One region of the Citrobacter koseri ATCC BAA-895 genome, then DNA from elsewhere that is predicted to be linked to it. Evidence: riboswitches for the same ligand, from Rfam matches in the RefSeq annotation. Region 1 holds a riboswitch; the other holds the start of a gene.
What was found. A riboswitch is a leader RNA that binds a small molecule or an ion and turns the genes downstream of it on or off. The one in region 1 is predicted to bind cobalamin.

Region 1 (4,341 bases):
TACTCAGCAGCAGCCAGCTCAGACGCGCCGGGATAACGTTCGCAATATCATCCAGACGGGCGCTGACCATACCAATGGCGCGATATTTTTCGTGTTTATAGCCAACCATTGAATCGAGGGTATTTACGGCTTTGTACGCCATTGCCAGTGGCGCGCCGCCCAAAAAGAGGAAAAAAAGCGGGGCGATGATGCCGTCTACGGTGTTCTCGGCGACCGTCTCCACCACGGCACGATTAACCTGTTCAGGCTGTAACTGTGAGGTATCCCGTCCGACAATCCATGACAGCTTCTCGCGGCTTTCAGCTAAATCGCCCGCCCGCAGCGGGCGTTCAACATCGCGGGCAGCATTCGCAAGACAGCGGCCAGCCAGCACGGTAAAAATCATCCAGATCTCTACCAACCAGCCAAACCAGGGATGGATCTCGCTCGCCAGCGCCAGCACGCCCCAGGAAACCGCCCACGTCACGCCGACCACCACCAGCCACATCACCGCTCCGCCAATGCGCAGCGATCTGTCACTATGGCAGTAACGCCGCACAACACGTTGAGTTGCTGAAATTAAATTGCCAATCCAGCGTACCGGATGCGGCCAGTTCTGCGGATCGCCAATAACGAAATCAAGAAGCCAGGCGATACACCACGCAAGCACGGTCATAGCGCCTCCCTTCCTGCCGCCAGCCAGTGGTTCAGCATTGCAGGACGTTGTGCGAAATGAACGTGAAGGTAGCTTGCGAAGGTATTTCCCACCTGCCAGCCGCCAGACCACTCCTGCAATGTCTTACCATCGCGGACTTTACGGCACGCCATCACCGCCGGGTTTTCCGGGAGAAAATCAGAATAGTGGAACTCATGTCCACGCAGCACTTCGCCCGCCGCCGCCAGCAGCGTTTGCTCTCTGGCCTGCGCTTCGCAGTAGCCAAAGCGGGTCAACCGTTTCCCCATTTTGCTGTGCCCCGGAATCACATCCACCATCCGATGAATCTCTCCACTGGCGTCCTCCAGGGTACTGCCGAGGTACATCAGCCCGCCGCACTCTGCATAAATCGCCACGCCGCGCTGATGGGCGGCGCGCATTTGCGCCAGCATTGGGGTGTTCGCCGCCAGCGCAGCGGCGTGTAGCTCGGGGTATCCGCCTCCCAGCCAGATCATCTGGCATTCCGGCAGCGTGCTGTCATGCAGTGGACTGAAACGCGTCATCGTTACGCCGGTACGTTCCAGCAGTTTGATGTTATCGGGATAGTAAAAGTTAAACGCTTCGTCATCCGCGATGGCAACGGTAAGTCCTTTTCCCGCCTGCGGGTCGGGTAACGCTGGCCACTCGCCAGCAGGCAGCGCGGTTAGCTGACTCAGGGAAAGAAGCGCATCAATGTCCAGCGTTCGTTCAAGCGTATCGGCAAAATCCTGCCACGGCTGTTGATTAACGACGGACTCACGCGCGGTAATCAGCCCCAGATGACGCTCCGGCAACGCCACGCCTTCCACTCCGGGAACATAGCCAAGCACCGGTAGCGAACAATAGCGTTCAATCGCCGTTTTCAGGAGTTGGTAGTGAGTTTCGCTATTAACGCGATTAACAATCACGCCAGCGATATTGAGGTCAGGATCAAAGTGCTGAAATCCCATTACCGTCGCGGCAATAGAGGTAGAAACGGCTTTACCGTCCACCAGCAAAATCACGGGGCAGCCCAGCTGTTTCGCCATCGCCGCCGTACTACAGTAGTTCGGGTCGGTGCCATAGCCGTCATAGAGTCCCATCACGCCTTCGATCACCGCGACGTCCGCCTGCTGCATGTGTTCACAAAACAGCGCGTTAAGCACGGGCTCCGGGAGCATAAAGCTGTCGAGGTTACGGGACGCACTGCCGCATACTGCCGTATGCCAGCCGGTATCGAGATAATCAGGGCCGACTTTGCATGGCTGAACACGCATTCCACGTCTTTTCAGCAGACTCAGCAGACCAAGCGTGACGGTGGTTTTACCACAGCCGCTTCCGGTCCCTGCGAGAATAAATGCGTGAAGCTTTGCCGCCATACCCTGATCCTGTTCAGGGTGGTAGAGGTATTGTTTAGCTGCGTATTACCCCAGTCTTTCGACTGTACGCTACTGAGCAACCCACTTCCCACCGAAGTTGTTGGTAAATACCGACAGGCAGGTCTTCTGGCTTAGCGTCCTCCTCGCCCGTCCTTCCCAATCTTGCGATCAGTGGTCTTACGGGGTCGTCAGCATCACAGCAGCGGGGGCTGCGGGGGATTCTCACCCCCTTCCCTGACACAAATGTGCCAAACCTGTCGGCTGATGTTATGAGCATCACTTTCTCGCTCATAACGACAATTAAATTTTAATTACCTGTTACGCGCCATTATGCCAACGCAATGGTGTAATGACGCCTGTTTTGAATGAAACACTGCGCAAAAGAATAATGAAACCTATTCATAATGACACTGTATCTCATCACAAAAATAAAAACTGGCTCAGTTTATCCTTCAGATAACATTATTTTGTTGCGCTATGACAATTTATTGCTCTGCTATAGTTTTTTTCATTTTATAATGACTGACATACAATACGATATCAAAAATCGGCAATAGCAAAATATTGCTATTTATGCGGACTCGGCGGACGAATTATCATTTATTTGCTGACGGAAAGCCTGTGGCGTGATCTGATAGGTCTGACGGAACACTTTGCAAAAATAACTGGTTTGAGAAAAGCCTAAATTACGTGCAATGCTGGCGATACTCCAGTCACTGTGACAAAGCAGCTCTCTGGCGCTGGCCATGCGCTGTTGGTTTACCCAGGCATTAAAACCGATTCCCTGATATTTCTTGAATAACTTACTAAAGTAGTACGGGCTGAGGTAGACGTGAGAAGCGACATCTTCAAGGCGAAGATCGTCCGATAAATGCGCGTCAATGTAGCGTAACGCTTTCTTCATTTTGCTGTCGTGGGGATTGGGCCCACGTTGCGAACGAGCAGGTTCCGCTTGCGGCGGATTGTCTTTGATAACAACAAAATTAAGTTGTTTTTTAAGGCAATTTTCCACAATCAGCTTCAGCAGATCCGCAGAGGCTATCACCCGCGCGTAGTCCATTTCGGGGACGTTTCGGAACTCATTCAACAGTTCAGGATCGGCCTGCCAGCGATCATCGACATTAAGAATATCAACCAGTCCAACATCATCGCTTAAACGTACCTGACCGCATAACACAAACCCCACCAGATGACCGGCAATCACCAAAGGAATGGAGAAATCGGTTAGCCCGGCATGGCAACGATAAATACAGGGCTGATCTGATTTTGACGCTTCCAGCCCCCCGCAGCGATCGCTCATACGGCAACGAATACTGTGTTGAGGATGTTGACGCATTAGCTGACAAAAAGGCGTGAAATTGAATAACTCAGAAATTTCATCACCGTGAATATTGACAACCACGACCGCCAGACTGGTGGCTTGTGCAAAATCCTGTGCGATTTTATTAATGAGTTCTGAGTTCAGGGCACTCGCAGAAATCATGATAAAACCCCTCAGTTAATTTATTGTTGCAAATAGAACATTTATTTCACATTTACCTTTCATCATCACCATACTGTATTAGTGATAAAAAAGTATAAGGGACAATAACAAAAGTCTCCCATCCGTGGGAGACGTTTTGACCAGTTCGTGAAACCAGATCACGAAATGATTTTACGTGTTTCAAAAATACATACATCCCGTCGTGTTAACGTCCATTTTCCTCCAGCTTACAGGTATTGCACGGTAAATTTTTACCAATCAGGTAGCGATAAACCGCAGCTCCGGCGCAAGCTCCGACAATCGGCGCAATAATCGGCACAATAAAATAAGGAATATCGCGCCCACCGGTCATGGCAATGTCTCCCCAACCGGCAAACCACGCGAATAATTTTGGACCAAAATCACGCGCCGGATTCATCGCAAACCCCGTAAGCGGCCCGGTAGACGCCCCGATAACGGCAACCAAAATACCGATAAGCAAAGGCGCCAGCGGCCCTTTAGGAACCCCATTGCCATCATCGGTCAGCGCCATGATCATCCCCATCAGAATCGAGGTAATGACCACTTCGACCAGCGCCGCCTGCCATACGCTCAGCGCGGCTGCCGGGTAGGTACTGAAAATACTGGCAAGTTGCAGACTCTCCACGCTGCCGCGCACCATATGGTTCGCCGCTTCAAACTCGGTAAATAAGCTACCGTAGAGCAGATAGGCCAACAGCGCGCCGCCGAACGCTCCGGCAACCTGAGCGATGGAATAAGGCAAGACCTTTCGCCCAGGGAAACAGGCAAACAACCACAGCGCAATGGTAATCGCCGGGTTCAGGTGC
Region 2 (4,341 bases), 2.0 Mb from region 1:
CATAATACGCTTTCCCGCTTGAGAGTCAAGCATTTATTTTTGCTTTTCTCTGCCGGCGTTCATCGCTGAACCCCGCTGACCCGGCGGCCTGTGTGCCGTTGTTCCGTGTCAGTGGAGGCGCATTATAGGGAGTTATTCCGGCCTGACAAGGGGAAATTCAAAATTATTTTCCGACTGCTTTCTTTTTAAGCAAAACCACCTCAAACCGCCAGTTTTTCGAGCGTTTCGAAACCGTAACGCTGTAAAACGGGTATTAATTGCTCGGTCTCTGGCGTCATTGCCATGCAGAAAGCAATATTAGCCTCCGCTGATTTGGCATCCGGCGCTTCATGCTCTAACAACCAGGCCGTGCGACGCGCAATCGCCGCCCCGGAATCCACCAGCCTTGTCCCTTCAGGAAGGACCTGCAACAGTTCTTCCTGTAATAGAGGGAAATGGGTACATCCCAGAACAACCGTGTCGGGCGGTTCCGGCATCCGCAGCCAGGGTCTCAGGATACGGCGTAGTTCTTCCAGCGATACGGGTTCACCGTGCAGTTTGGCTTCCGCCAGTTCCACCAGTTCTGCCGATCCCAACATCGCTATCTGACATTCATTCGCGAATCGCGCTATCAACTCATGGGTATAAGGGCGTTTTACCGTGCCACGCGTTGCCAGCAACCCGACGATGCCGTTGGCGGTCAGCCTCGCAGCGGGTTTAATCGCAGGAACGACGCCCACAACCGGGAACGCGAATTTTTCACGCAATGCAGGAAGAGAAACCGTACTGGCCGTATTACAGGCGATTACCGCAAGTGAGAGAGGATAACGCTGCTGCACTGCGGTAACGATCTCGACGACGCGCTCGACAATAAACGCTTCGCTCTTTTCCCCGTAAGGAAACGCGACGTTATCGAAAGCATATATATAGTGGAGATTCGGCAGGAGATGCCGAATCTCATCGTAGACCGACAACCCACCAACGCCGGAATCAAACACCAGCACGGTGGGACGTGGATCAGAAGGTGTAGCTGCCAGACAAGTAGTACTCTCGTCCTGCAGTTTGGTAGCCATAAGCTGTCTCGTAATCTTTATCGAACAGGTTGGCGATTTTACCACGAACTGTCAGGCGATCGGTGATCGGATACGATGCAGAAACATCAACAGTGCTATAGCTCGGCAAGATTTGCTGGGTGTTATTGTACTGGGAGGTGTTGTTATCGTAGCGCTTGCCGTAATACTGCCACGATACATCCATATCGACGTTAAACATCGTCCAGTCCAGTTGATACTTCGCCTGGCGCTTCGAGCGTCGGGCTAACACTTCACCGTTGTCGTCATTACGCGGATCGACATATTGCAACGTGACACGATGGCTAAAGATGCCGGTATCAAAGCTGCCCGTCCATTCCACGCCTTTAATGGTTGCCGCATCAATATTGTCATACTCACCCTGGTAGGTGTTTGGATCAAAGTAGTAGGTGATCAGGTTAGTAATCTTGTAATGGTAGGCAGACAGGCGCCAGTCCAGCGGACCAGTGAGCCCTTCCAGCCCGGCCTCCCACTGTTTAGACTCTTCCGGTTTCAGGTTAGGATTCGCGTTGATGCCAAAACGGGTAGAACCAAACTGCTGCCCCAGAGATGGAGACAGGAACCCGGTACCATAGCCGATAGTTACTCGATAGTTGTCGATAAACTCCCATCCAGCCGTCGTCTGCCAGGTGCCATGCCAGCCAAACTGTTCATCATGATCTTCACGCCCTGAAGCCTCCAGCGTTACATCACCGAATTGTTGCTGACCGGTCAGGTATAAACCGGTGTTATCGCGTTTATATGTGTCCGACATCACGGTATCGGATGAGGTCAAACGCTGCTGCTGCCAGTCTACGCCAGCGCTAACGGAACCGTGCCCCACGATAAGGTTATTACCCCATTGCAGGTTACGCTGGGTCATGCGATCGAGCGTCGTACCGTCATGATAGCGACCATAAATACTGCTGTAGTTATAGTCCTTCACCTTCTGGTAGCTGGCGAGAAGTTGTGAAGAGTAAATCCCGGAGTTGAATTTCAGACCTGCGTCCCAGCTCTGATTGTAGAGTTGCGATTCATCAGCACTGTAGGCCGGAATAGACGGCGGGCTTCCCAGATCGTAATCAGAGTTGTTGGTATAACTGTGACCACGGAAAAAACCATCGAAATTATCATTAAATTTATGTTCGAGGCTGCCCCAGAATGCCTTGCTGCGAAAACCATCGCGGTCGCGATCGTGATCCCAGGTTGAGCCGGGCTGTACGTTAAAGCCTTTATTGCCCTCATAAGAACCCGCTACCGTGGCGACAGTGTCGCCAAAGCGATGGCGCAACGTACCGTCATATTGCTGATAACCTTTTGAACCAACGCCCGCGGTAATTTTTGACTGTTCTTGATCGGAGTGCGTAATAACGTTAATGACCCCACCCATTGCGCCGGAACCATAAATCGCCGAGCGTGGTCCACGAATGTATTCCACGCGTTGCACCAGCGATATTGGAATCTGATTCAGATCGGGGTTATTCGTAATGCCGGGGCGGGTCATGGGAACACCATCGACCAGAACCAATACCTGTTTGGCTTCCGTACCACGAATAAATAAAGAAGAAGACTGCCCCATGCCGCCGTTTTGATTGATATCAACGCCTGGCAGGCGGCGCATCACATCATTCAAATTCTTCGCTTGCCAGCGGTCGATATCCTCACGCGTCACGACATCAGCAGGCGCCAGTACGGTATTAACCGGTTGTTGAAAACGATTTGCGGTGACGATCAGGGTGTCTGGGTTAGTATCCTGCGCCCAGCCAGAAAATGCCGTGACGGAGAGCGCCGTCAGCAGCGAAGATTTTTTAATCATTGTAAAGCATCCACAATATAAGAAGGATGCCGCAGGCTTCATCGATAGTACGCGATGATGAACACCAGATGCGACGTTAGCCGGCAGGTCTTCGGGCTTGGAAAGTTATCCTCAGGATACAAGAGACGATGACTTCCCGCCGGGTGGCAGTGTCTGCTTATGCTCTCATCTCACCTTTCCTTACCGCTGCGCGTCAGCTCCAGATTCGCACTGGATTCCCTATTAACTCACAGGACCGGCTCACGGATGCTACATTCTGTAACAATCTACGTCCAGACCGCATATCACAATATCGGAAATCATCAATGACTGGACATCTGATGAGCAATCCCTACAATCCCCGCGTACTTTTATTTTTCAGGATGCATCATGACCCCCGAACACCTTCCGACAGAACAGTATGACGCGCAGCTAGCCGAAAAAGTGGTGCGCTTGCAGAGTATGATGGCGCCGTTTTCTGACCTGGTCCCGGAAGTGTTTCGCTCGCCAGCCAGCCATTATCGGATGCGCGCCGAATTTCGCCTGTGGCATGACGGCGACGACCTGTATCACATCATTTTTGAGCAGCAGACAAAAAGCCGTATCCGCGTCGACAGCTTCCCGGCGGCCAGCGAGCTGATTAACCAGCTGATGACGGCGATGATTGAAGGCGTGCGCCATAATCGCGTCCTGCGCCATAAGCTGTTCCAGATTGATTACCTCACCACGATGAGCAATCAGGCGGTGGTTTCTCTGCTGTACCATAAAAAGCTGGATGATGAGTGGCGCCAGGAAGCGGAAACGCTGCGGGATGCGCTGCGAGCGCAGAACCTGAATGTGCATCTGATTGGCCGGGCGACCAAAACCAAAATCGAGCTGGATCAGGATTACATTGACGAACGTCTGCCCGTGGCGGGAAAAGAGATGATCTACCGTCAGGTGGAGAACAGCTTCACGCAGCCCAATGCCGCAATGAATATTCAGATGCTGGAGTGGGCGCTGGATGCAACCAAAGCGTCGAAAGGCGACCTGCTTGAACTGTACTGTGGCAACGGCAACTTCTCATTGGCTCTGGCGCGTAACTTCGACCGGGTGCTGGCAACGGAAATCGCCAAACCGTCAGTCGCCGCAGCGCAGTACAACATTGCCGCTAACCATATTGATAACGTGCAGATCATCCGTATGGCCGCCGAAGAGTTTACGCAGGCGATGAACGGAGTACGTGAGTTTAACCGTTTGCAGGGTATCGACCTGAAGAGCTATCAGTGTGAAACGATTTTTGTCGATCCGCCGCGTAGCGGGCTGGACAGTGAAACCGAGAAAATGGTGCAGGCGTATCCGCGTATTTTGTACATTTCCTGCAACCCGGAGACGCTGTGTAAGAACCTGGAAACATTAAGCCAGACGCACAATGTGTCACGTCTGGCTCTGTTCGATCAGTTCCCGTATACGCACCATATGGAATGCGGCGTGTTACTCACTGCCAGGTAAAACGTA

Region 2: another riboswitch for cobalamin. It lies ahead of btuB (TonB-dependent vitamin B12 receptor BtuB); the one in region 1 lies ahead of CKO_RS03485 (cobyrinic acid a,c-diamide synthase CobB).

Annotation. Positions count from the first base shown of each region.
Region 1 is NC_009792.1:769,326-773,666, reverse strand. It holds gene cbiB (adenosylcobinamide-phosphate synthase CbiB) at 1-655, opposite strand, end outside; gene CKO_RS03485 (cobyrinic acid a,c-diamide synthase CobB) at 652-2,031, opposite strand; cobalamin riboswitch at 2,131-2,304, opposite strand; gene pocR (transcriptional regulator PocR) at 2,603-3,514, opposite strand; gene pduF (propanediol diffusion facilitator PduF) at 3,720-4,341, opposite strand, start outside.
Region 2 is NC_009792.1:2,801,114-2,805,454, forward strand. It holds gene murI (glutamate racemase) at 201-1,052, opposite strand; gene btuB (TonB-dependent vitamin B12 receptor BtuB) at 997-2,865, opposite strand; cobalamin riboswitch at 2,931-3,120, opposite strand; gene trmA (tRNA (uridine(54)-C5)-methyltransferase TrmA) at 3,235-4,335, shown strand.